One region of the Promicromonospora sp. NPDC050262 genome, then DNA from elsewhere that is predicted to be linked to it. Evidence: riboswitches for the same ligand, from Rfam matches in the RefSeq annotation. Region 1 holds a riboswitch; each other region holds the start of a gene.
The links. Region 1 has a riboswitch for cyclic di-AMP ahead of AB0I29_RS14505 (C40 family peptidase). Riboswitches for the same ligand answer to the same signal wherever they lie in the genome.
Positions count from the first base shown of each region.

Region 2: linked by a shared signal. The riboswitch ahead of AB0I29_RS12395 (NlpC/P60 family protein) and the one ahead of AB0I29_RS14505 (C40 family peptidase) in region 1 are both predicted to bind cyclic di-AMP.
Region 3: linked by a shared signal. The riboswitch ahead of AB0I29_RS18040 (C40 family peptidase) and the one ahead of AB0I29_RS14505 (C40 family peptidase) in region 1 are both predicted to bind cyclic di-AMP.

Region 1 is NZ_JBFAKX010000008.1:171,433-174,666, reverse strand. Features, by position in the region: gene AB0I29_RS14515 (DNA-formamidopyrimidine glycosylase family protein) at 1-30, shown strand, start outside; gene AB0I29_RS14510 (NAD(P)-dependent oxidoreductase) at 114-1,094, opposite strand; gene AB0I29_RS14505 (C40 family peptidase) at 1,203-2,087, opposite strand; cyclic di-AMP (ydaO/yuaA leader) riboswitch at 2,088-2,267, opposite strand; gene AB0I29_RS14500 (FAD-dependent oxidoreductase) at 2,396-3,234, shown strand, end outside.
Region 2 is NZ_JBFAKX010000006.1:290,568-293,801, forward strand. Features, by position in the region: gene serC (phosphoserine transaminase) at 1-315, opposite strand, end outside; gene AB0I29_RS12390 (metal-dependent transcriptional regulator) at 398-1,114, shown strand; cyclic di-AMP (ydaO/yuaA leader) riboswitch at 1,255-1,447, shown strand; gene AB0I29_RS12395 (NlpC/P60 family protein) at 1,600-2,244, shown strand; gene AB0I29_RS12400 (universal stress protein) at 2,408-3,234, shown strand, end outside.
Region 3 is NZ_JBFAKX010000011.1:224,180-227,413, forward strand. Features, by position in the region: gene AB0I29_RS18030 (S8 family serine peptidase) at 1-68, opposite strand, end outside; gene AB0I29_RS18035 (hypothetical protein) at 208-1,101, opposite strand; cyclic di-AMP (ydaO/yuaA leader) riboswitch at 1,264-1,459, shown strand; gene AB0I29_RS18040 (C40 family peptidase) at 1,461-2,195, shown strand; gene AB0I29_RS18045 (hypothetical protein) at 2,345-3,234, opposite strand, start outside.

The DNA.
Region 1 (3,234 bases):
GTCTGCCAGCCGCGCCCGCGCGGTCTCTGACCGTCCGCCCCGCACCGTTGAGTGCTGGGTATGTGTTGGTTCCAAGCGCTCGGAGCAACACATACCCAGCACTCGACGAGGCGTCAGGAGCGGGTCGCGACGTTGCGGAGGTCGCTGCCCGTGCGCCAGGCCGTGAGCTGCTCGGCCAGGAAGCGGGCCGCGCCGCGGGGCCGTCCGCCCGCGACGTGCGGCGTGAGGATCAGGTTCGGCACGTCCCACAGCGGCGAGTCGGCGGGCAGCGGCTCGGTCTCCATGACGTCGAGCGCCGCGCCGGCCAGCCGCCCGGAGCGCAGGGCGTCCTCCAGCGCGGCCTCGTCCACGGTCGCGCCGCGGCCGACGTTCACGAACCGCGCGGACGGCGGCAGCAGGCCGAGCAGCCGGGCGTCGAGGATGTGCCGCGTCGCAGGCACGGCGGGCAGGAGCGAGACGAGCAGATCGGTCTCGGCCAGCAGCGCGTCGAGGCCGCCGGCGTCGACCACCCGGTAGCCGGAGCGCTCGCCCGCCCGCGAGGCGACGCCCGTGACCTGCGCGCCGAGCGCGGTCAGCAGGGGTGCCAGGCGTAGCGCGATGGACCCGAAGCCCCAGATCGTCACGCGCGCGCCGTCGAGCGAGTACTCGCGGCCGGTGACGCCGTCGGCCTGGGCGAACGCGATCTCCTTGGCCCAGCGGTGCTCCCGCTGCGCGGCCAGTGACACGTCGATCCGGCGGACCGACGCGAGGATCAGGGCCAGCGCGTGCTCGGTGACGGTGTCGTCGTGCAGGGACTGCCCGGAGGAGATGACCACGTCGGGTGCGAACCCGGAGCGCAGCGCGACGTCCGGTCCCGCGGAGAGGGTCTGCACCCAGCGCAGGCCGGTCAGCCGCTCGGCGGCGTCGGCCACGATCTTGGGCGGGCTGGACCAGGTGACGAGCAGCTCGGCGTCGGTGTGCTCGGCGGGGATCGGCTCGTTCATCGCGTAGGTGGCGACGGTGTCGGTGCCGCCGGGCGCGAAGGAGGCGCCGCCGTCGGGCAGCAGGGACGGGAAGTCGAGGTCGAAGGGCACGTCCGGTACGAGGATCTTCACGCCGGGGACGTTACCCGACCGGGACACGAAGCAGAGCGCCCGTCCGGCCTGCCGAGGATCCTCCTCGGACGGCCGGGACGGGCGCCCCGAAGTGCGACGCGGGAGGCGTCAGCCCGTCACCCGGATGAAGACCGGGTTGGTCTGCCACATCTCCGTGTAGTGCACGGGGACGCCCTCCTGCTGGGCCTCGACGACCATGCCGTCGCCCGCGTAGAGCGAGACGTGGCCGGACGTCCAGACGATGTCGCCCGGCTGGGCCTCCGCGGCGGAGACCTGGTAGCCGACGGTCGACATCGAGGCCGAGCTGTGCGGGAGGCTGACCCCGAGCTGGGCGTAGACGTACTGGATGAGCCCGGAGCAGTCGAAGCCGCTGGGGGAGGCTCCGCCCCACACGTAGGGCACGCCCACGTACTCGAGGGCGAGGTTGACGGCCTGCTGCCCCAGGTCCGCGGAGGACTCGGCGGCTGCCGCCACGGCGGCCTCGGCCTCGGCGGCCGCTGCCGCGGCAGCCTCGGCGGCGGCCTTCGCCTCCGCCTCGGCCTTCGCCTTGGCTTCCGCCTCTGCCTTGGCGCGAGCCTCGGCCTCGGCCTTCGCCTTGGCCTCGGCGATGCCGGCCTCGGTCTCGGCGTACGGGGTCACGGTGACGTGGCCCTGCTCGGCCTGGAAGTCGGCGTCGTGGGCGACCTGGACCTTGGTCACGAGGTTCTCGGCGAGACCCGCACGGGTCTTGGTGTCGAACGTCTTGTTGGCGAGCGTGGTCTGGGTGTGGGACTCGGCAGGCGCGGTGTGGGCGGTCTGGGTGAAGACCGACGCGAGCATGCCGGACGTGACGACCGCGATGGCGCCGGTACGGGCGGCATTCTCGGCTGCTGTCTGGGTCAGGGCGGTGAAGGGGGTGAGAGCGGGGCCCTCGGCGCGGTGCCGCCCCCGGTTGCTGGGTCGGTTTGCCTGGTCGTCCGCCCAGTCGTGGGTGCGGTCGGTGAGTACGGTCACCAGTGATCTCCTCGGACGCCTACGAGGTGAGCTGTCGGGTTCGGATGGGGAGAGCGATCACCCGGCCTCACAAGGAGGCTTCACCCCGAGGACACTCGCGTGCCCGGCTTACCTGGTTCCCCCGCCCCTGTCACGTTCTGGCTGCTCAGGACCGGTGACAGGATTCGGCGTCCGGGCCTGGACCTCCCCGTTTCTGGAGCGGCGAGATCGACCGTACTCGTCCGTTGCGGAAATGTCACGATTAGGTCACATACCGTCTCGTGATGGAACGTTCCTGGCAATGAGTGCCGCGTGTCACCATGGCGTGCATGCCCGATTCCCTGCTCGACCCCCTGCGCGCCCGGTATGACGTCGTCGTCGTGGGTGGCGGTCACAACGGCCTCACCGCGGCGGCCTACGCGGCCCGCGGCGGACGCTCGGTCCTCGTCCTGGAGCGTGCCGACCACGTGGGCGGCGCCGCCGTCTCGGCCCGGCCGTTCGCGGGCGTCGACGCCCGTCTGTCGCGCTACTCCTACCTCGTCTCGCTCCTGCCGCACCGGATCGTCGACGAGCTCGGCCTGCCGGTCCGCCTCGTGCGGCGCCGCTGGTCGTCGTACACGCCCGTGGCCGACGGCGGCCTGCTGGTCGACACGCAGGACGACGCCGCCACGCGCGCCTCGTTCCGGCGCCTCACCGGATCCGACGCCGACTTCGAGGCCTGGGGCCGGTTCTACCGGATGACCGCCGAGGTGGCCCGCCGCCTCGCGCCGACGCTCACCGAACCCCTGCTCCCGCGATCCGCGGTGCGGCACCTCGTGGCCGACGGCGTGGGCGACGATGCCTGGCGCGCGCTCTTCGAGGAGCCGCTCGGTGAGGTGCTGCGCCGTACCTTCGCCGACGACGTCGTGCGGGGCGTCGCCGCGACCGACGGCCTGATCGGCACGTTCGCCGACGTCGACGAGCCGTCCCTGCGGCAGAACCGCTGCTTCCTCTACCACGTGATCGGCAACGGGACCGGCGACTGGGACGTGCCGGTGGGCGGCATGGGCGCCGTCTCCGGCGCCCTGCGCGACGCCGCGGTCGCGGCCGGCGCCACGATCGTCACCTCGGCGACCGTCACCGCCGTCGACCCCGGGGCCGTGGGCGCCGAGGTGGCCTGGACCGACGC
Region 2 (3,234 bases), on a different contig from region 1:
GAACTTGGCGCCGAACTCACCGAAGGACGCGTGCTGCGCCTTGCGCTCCACGAGGCACAGCGTGGCGACGTCCCAGAAAGCGGTGGAGCCGCCGTTGCCGAGGGCCACCTCGTACCCGTCGGGCGCGCCGAGCAGCTCCGTGACACCCTCGCGAATGCGGCGGACCACATCCTTGACGGGCGCCTGCCGGTGCGAGGTACCGAGCACGTGGGCGTTCGCCACGAGATGATCGACCTGTCCCGGGCGCACCTTGGAGGGGCCTGAGCCGAAACGGCCGTCAGTGGGCAACAGGTGTGTCGGGATTGTCAGTGGCACAGAACTAGACTAGAACCTGGGCCGACGCCCGGGGCGCCGAGCCCAGGGCGACTGGACGGCTGCGCGCATGACGGGAGCTGACGTGACGGATCTGATCGACACCACCGAGATGTACCTCAAGACGATCTACGAGCTCGACGAGGAGGGCATCACCCCCCTGCGCGCGCGCATCGCGGAGCGCCTGGGGCACTCCGGTCCGACGGTGTCGCAGACGGTCGCGCGTATGGAGCGCGACGGGCTCGTGATCGTGACCGGCGACCGCCACCTGGAGCTCACCGAGCTCGGGCACGACAAGGCGATGCGCGTGATGCGCAAGCACCGCCTCGCGGAGCGCCTGCTGACCGACGTGATCAAGCTCGACTGGGAGCACGTGCACGTCGAGGCATGCCGCTGGGAGCACGTGATGAGCGACCTCGTGGAGAAGCGGCTCGTGGGCCTGCTGGACCACCCGCACCACGACCCCTACGGCAACCCGATCCCCGGCCTGTCCGAGCTGGGCGAGGCCTACACGGACGTGCCGTTCCTGGCCGGCGTGATCTCGCTGCCGTCCGCCTTCGAGGCCGCGGCCAAGAAGGGCGTGAAGGGCGAGCCGCTCGCGGCGTCCCTGACCCGCATCGCGGAGCCCCTGCAGACGGACGTCGAGCTGCTGGCCCGACTGTCCGACGCCGGTCTCGTGCCCGGCTCGCGGATCACGGCGGAGCTCACCGACGGTACGTACACCGTGACGGTCGACGGCGCCGGGACGGCGCTCGAGCTGGGCGAGGACCTGGCGCGACACCTCTTCGTCGCGACCTCCTGAGGGTGTCCCGAACCACCCGCTTTGTCGGAAAGGTGAGGCCACGTTCCCGACACGCCATGACATTCGTTGCCGGAACGTGACATCGGGGGTGACGTCGGGTACGTTCGGATCGCTCCCGCGGAGTTTATTCCGAGGGAGTCTCCGGACGGACGCCGAACTCTGTCACCGGCCGGGGCCCCAAGACGACCGCATGACAGAGGCGGGGGACCCACCATCGGGCGCCAGGGTGCGTCCTCGGGGTGAAGCCGGGTAATCCTTCGGGAGTGCACGGCCGGGTGATTTCTCCCACCCGAACCCGACAGCTGACCTCGAAGGCGTACAAGGAGAGGTACTACGTGACCGCACGTACCACCCGCGCACGCCATCGTGCTGCGCGGCGCCCCGTGACTCCGCTCACCGAGCTTGCTCAGAACGCCGCCGTCGGTCGTCGTACCGCCGTCGTCGCAGCAGCCGGTGGGCTTCTTGTTTCCACCTTTGGTGGCGCGATGGCAGCGCAGGCCGCTCCGATGGAGACCGGCCACGCCAAGATGAACTCGGTGGACCTCAACGCGCTGACGTCCCAGGCTCGCGAGTCCCTGTCGAACGCCCCTGTCGTGACCGTCGCGCCCGACGCCGAGCTGAGCGTCGAGAAGTCCGCCGTCTCGGTGGTCTCCGCCGCCGACAACGAGGACTACCAGGCCGAGCTCGCCGCCCAGGAAGCCGAGGAGGCCGCTGAGGCGGCCGCCGCCGAGGCAGCAGAGGCCGCGGCCACCGCGGTGTCGACCACTTCCTCGTCCGTCGACATCCCGGCGTCGGCGATCGGCAACTCCGTGATCTCCATCGCCAGCCGCTACATCGGCGTCCCGTACGTCTCCGGCGGCTCCAGCCCGAGTGGTTTCGACTGCTCGGGCTTTACCTCGTACGTCTTCGCGCAGCTCGGCATCTCGCTGCCGCACTCGTCGTCGGCGCAGGCCGGCTACGGCACCCAGGTGCCGGCGTCGCAGGCCCAGCCGGGCGACCTGATGTGGACCCCCGGTCACGTCTCGATCTACGCCGGTGGCAACACCATGATCGACGCGTCCAAGCCGGGCACCGTGGTCGACTTCCGCACCATCTGGCAGTCGAACCCCACGTTCATCCGCCTGGGCTGATCGCAGCCACGCAGTACCGCAGCAGAGCGCCTGTCCGGGGAGATCCGGGCGGGCGCTCTGCTTTGCCATCTTTCTGCCGTCTTTTTGCCTCCGGATACCCGTGGACCGCGCCCCGCCGGTAGCGTTGGAGGGCAAAGATGCACTGCTGAGGAAAGGACTGGCGATGACACGATCCGAGGTCGTACTGGTCGGGGTGGACGGATCGGCCGCGAGTCTGCACGCGCTGGACTGGGCTACCGCCTACGCGCACCGCGTGGGCTGGGCGCTGCACATCGTGTGCAGCTACTCACTGCCGTCGTTCACCGCCGCGTCGCTCGACGGCGGATACGCCGCCCTGGACGACACCACGATCCAGGAGGGCGCGAAGGCGGTCCTGGTCGAGGCGGAGAACCGCGTGGCCGACGCGGGGGTCCGCGCCACCACGGAGGTCGCGACCGGTGACGCCGCGGGCGTGCTCGTGGAGCTGTCCGCCGACTACGGGCTCGCCGTGGTCGGGACCCGGGGCCGGGGCGGGTTCACGGAGCGGTTGCTGGGCACGGTGTCGTCCGCGCTCCCCGCGCACGCGAAGTGCCCGGTGGTGGTGGTGCCGCTGCGCGCCGAGACCAACCGCGGCGTCTCCTGGACGCCGCCGGACCTCGCGGCGGACGAGCCGGCCGGTGCGCCGGCCGCCCTGGACGCCGAGGCGGGCGGGGTCGCCGAGATCCGGGAGGTGCGCCGCATCGTCGTCGGCGTGGACGGGTCGCCGCAGGCCGAGCGGGCGCTGCAGCACGCGATCGTGCAGGCCAACGCGTGGGGTGCGGAGCTGACCGCCGTCACGGGCGTGCCCGTGGGCAACGCCGGGATGCTGGCGTGGCTGCCGTCCTCGATCGACCGGGAGCAGGTGCTGGCCGACATCGGGGCCGGCATGGACGTGCTGATCGACCGGTACGAGGCGCAGAACCCCGGGCTGCGGATCCGGCGGATCGTGCTCGACGGCACGGGCGCCGAGCT
Region 3 (3,234 bases), on a different contig from region 1:
ACCGCGACCAGCGTCGCCACGACGAGCGCCGCGGAGGTGGCGGCGCCGACAAGTGACTTCCTGTTCATATATGCCCCCATTATTCGCACAGGGGCTGATTACCCCTGAACTGGGGCAAACCTAGGACGACCGAGTCGACGCCGAACAGGCCTCACGCCCGGTTGGGGGTGAAATTTACACAATCGCAATCAGTAAGGGCGCGGGATGTCAGGCCCAGGCCTCGGAGAGCTCGCTCTCGTCATCGGCTTCCCTGGACAGCCGGAGCGCGGCGATGGCCGCACCGAGCAGCAGGGCGACCACCCAGGCCCCGAGCTGGTGCCCGTCGGGAACGATCGCGGCGGAGGCGATCTTGCCCGCGGCGAGGGCCACGGCGGACATCGGGTCCTCGGTGAGCGCCGAGCCCGGCCAGATGTTCTCCTGCACCGCCAGCAGGGCGGGTCCGGCCGCCTGCAGCACCCACACGGCGCCGGCGGCGGGCAGCCAGCCGAGCAGCTCCATCGGCTTGCTGTCCACGGTGAGGCCGAACGCGATACCGAGCGCCAGGGCGAGCACCCACCACGTGCCCGTCGGGGACACCGCGTTGCCGGGCACGAAGCCCCAGAACCAGCCGTCGAGGAGCACCACCGGCAGGGCGAGGGCGACACCGCGCAGAGCGGCCGGCCCGAGGCCCGCCAGGAGCCCGGCCGCGAGGCCGACGATCCCGGCGGCGCAGGTCACCACGAGCATGCCGAGCGGCATGGCGTCACCCGGGACCGTCTCGCGGGCCGCGAGCCACCAGGAGGCGCCACCTGCTCCGGCCATCGCGAGCAGGGTGCCGCCGATCGCGGCGGCGGCGCCCGCCCCGGCCGAGGCGGCAAGGCGGGCGGTGGTCCCGGCGAGCACGCCACCGAGCAGCGCCATGACGACGAGGCCGACCACCGCACCGTCGGCCGTGAAGGGCAGCGGCAGGATGCCCGCCTGGGCGGCGTCAGAAGCGTCCGCGATGCCGGTGACCTGGTACGACAGCTGCGCGAGCCAGGGCAGGAATCCGCAGATCCACCAGACGATCGCACTGATGGGAAACACCCACCAGGCGGAGATACGGGAGTGCGATTCGCCCATGCCGCCGAACGGTAGCGGATGTGTGATGTCGGTCATAACCCCTGAAGCCCGGAACGGCGCAAATCTGCGCCTTCGTTGGGTCAGACCGTAATGCGTAACCCGATCGTGACTTTTTCCGTGAACGTGTGTACTTTGACTTCTGCTCCACCGCACGGTGGAGTCGCGAGCCGGACGCCGAGTCCTGTCACCGGTTCGTGACCAGACGTTCAAGACAGGAGCGGGGGACCCATTCCCGGGCGACAGCAGGATCGTCGTCCTCGGGGTGAAGCCGGACGGAAACCCCCCAGTAGCCGTGCGGCCGGGTTGTACTCCTACCCGAACCCGACAGCTGACCTCGCAGGCGGTACAGGAGACATTAGGTGACGAACTCCCTCCGCGGACGGCATCGTGACAGCCGCCCGGCCCAGACACCGCTGACCATCCTCGCCCGTACCGCCACCGAGAACGCCGGCACAGTTGCCCGCCGCGGCGCGATCGCCGCAGCCGCCGGTGGCGTCCTGATCTCCACCATCGCGACGACGGCCCACGCGGCCCCGGCGATGGACCTGAAGACCGACGTCAAGACCGCGAAGCTCAACTCGGTCGACCTCAACTCACTCACCGCGGTGGCCAAGCAGTCCGTCGCCGCCGCCCCCACCGTGACCGTCCCGGCCGACGCGAAGATGCCGATCGAGATGGAAGCCCTGGGCACCTCCACGGGCGCCGACGGCGAGAAGGGCGAGGGCCCCGCCGTCGTCTCGGTCGACGCGCCGGACCCCGTGCCGGTCGGCCAGCAGGCCGTCAACATCGCCTTCAACTACCTGGGCATCACCTACGTGCTGGGCGGTAACTCGCCGTCGGAGGGCATGGACTGCTCGGGCCTGATCCAGTACGTGTACGCGCAGCTCGGCGTCTCCCTGCCGCACTCCTCGAGCGCGATGCTCAGCTCCGGTTACCAGGTCACGTACCCCGAGCCGGGCGACATCGTCTGGACGCCCGGCCACGTGGCCCTCTACGCCGGCAACGGCATGATCATCGAGGCCTGGGCCGCCGGCATGCCGGTCCGCTACACCGAGATGTGGCAGAACAGCCCGACCTTCATCCGGGTCGTCTGAGCCGGAGCCGCAGGCTCAGACGACAAAGAGGCAGAGCCTGAGCCGCTGGCCTGGACAGCCGCAACACCAGAGTCTCGCGAGGCGCCGCCTCCGCGCCGGGTATCCGGCAGCGGACGCGGCGCCTCTCGCGCACCCGGCCCCGGGGGGGGCTACTCCGGCCAGTCGCAGCTGTCCGCGATGAAGGCGAACAGGTCGGCGCGCGCCGAGTCCGGCATGGGCACGTAGATCACGTGCTGCGCCACCCCGTCGACGCTCGCCGACACGGGCAGGAACGTGCCGCGCTTGTCCTCGCCCACGGCGTGGGCGTCGCAGCGGGCGGGCACCACGGGCAGGGTGACGCTGCCGGAACGCTGCCCGTCGAGCGCGGAGCCGGTCCAGCCGGTCACTTCGCCGTCCGGGTCAGGGTTGTTCGTGATCGTGGTCCCGGCGATCCGGCCGATCGTGACCTCGGGCCCGCCGTCCACCGGATCGATCCGCAGCGTGACCAGGGCGGTCAGCTCGCCGTCGCGCGTCTCGACGGGGATGTCCGCGTCGACGGCGAGGCTCGCGCCCGCGGCTACCGCGGCCGTGGCACAGTCCACCGCGTGGTTCCGCGCGAGATGCCCGCCGGGATCGCCCACCTCCTCGACGACGACGTCGCTGGCCGGCCCGAGCTCGTCGAACTCGCCCAGGGCCAGCGTGATCGTCGCCGACGGCGCGGCGTCCGGCACCGGCTCCTCCGGCCCCGCCGGGAAGCCGGCGCACTCCGCCTCGCCCAGCTCGACGTAGACGTCCCGCGTGGTGCCGGGCCGCAGCGCCGGGGTGCGGTTCTCCTTGGTGGGGTGGGTGGGCCCGAAGCCGTCCGCGTCCAGGGCCCCCGACACCAACGTCATCGTCTCGTCCGAGTCGTTGGTGACCGCGAGGACGATCTCGCGGGCGGCGTACTGCGAGCGCCCTTGGTCCACCTGGACGCTGAGGTGGTCGGCGATGTCGTCGGGCACGGGCCCCAGGGTCGACGACGGCGTGGGCGCGCCCGAACATGCGACAGCGGCCGCCCCGA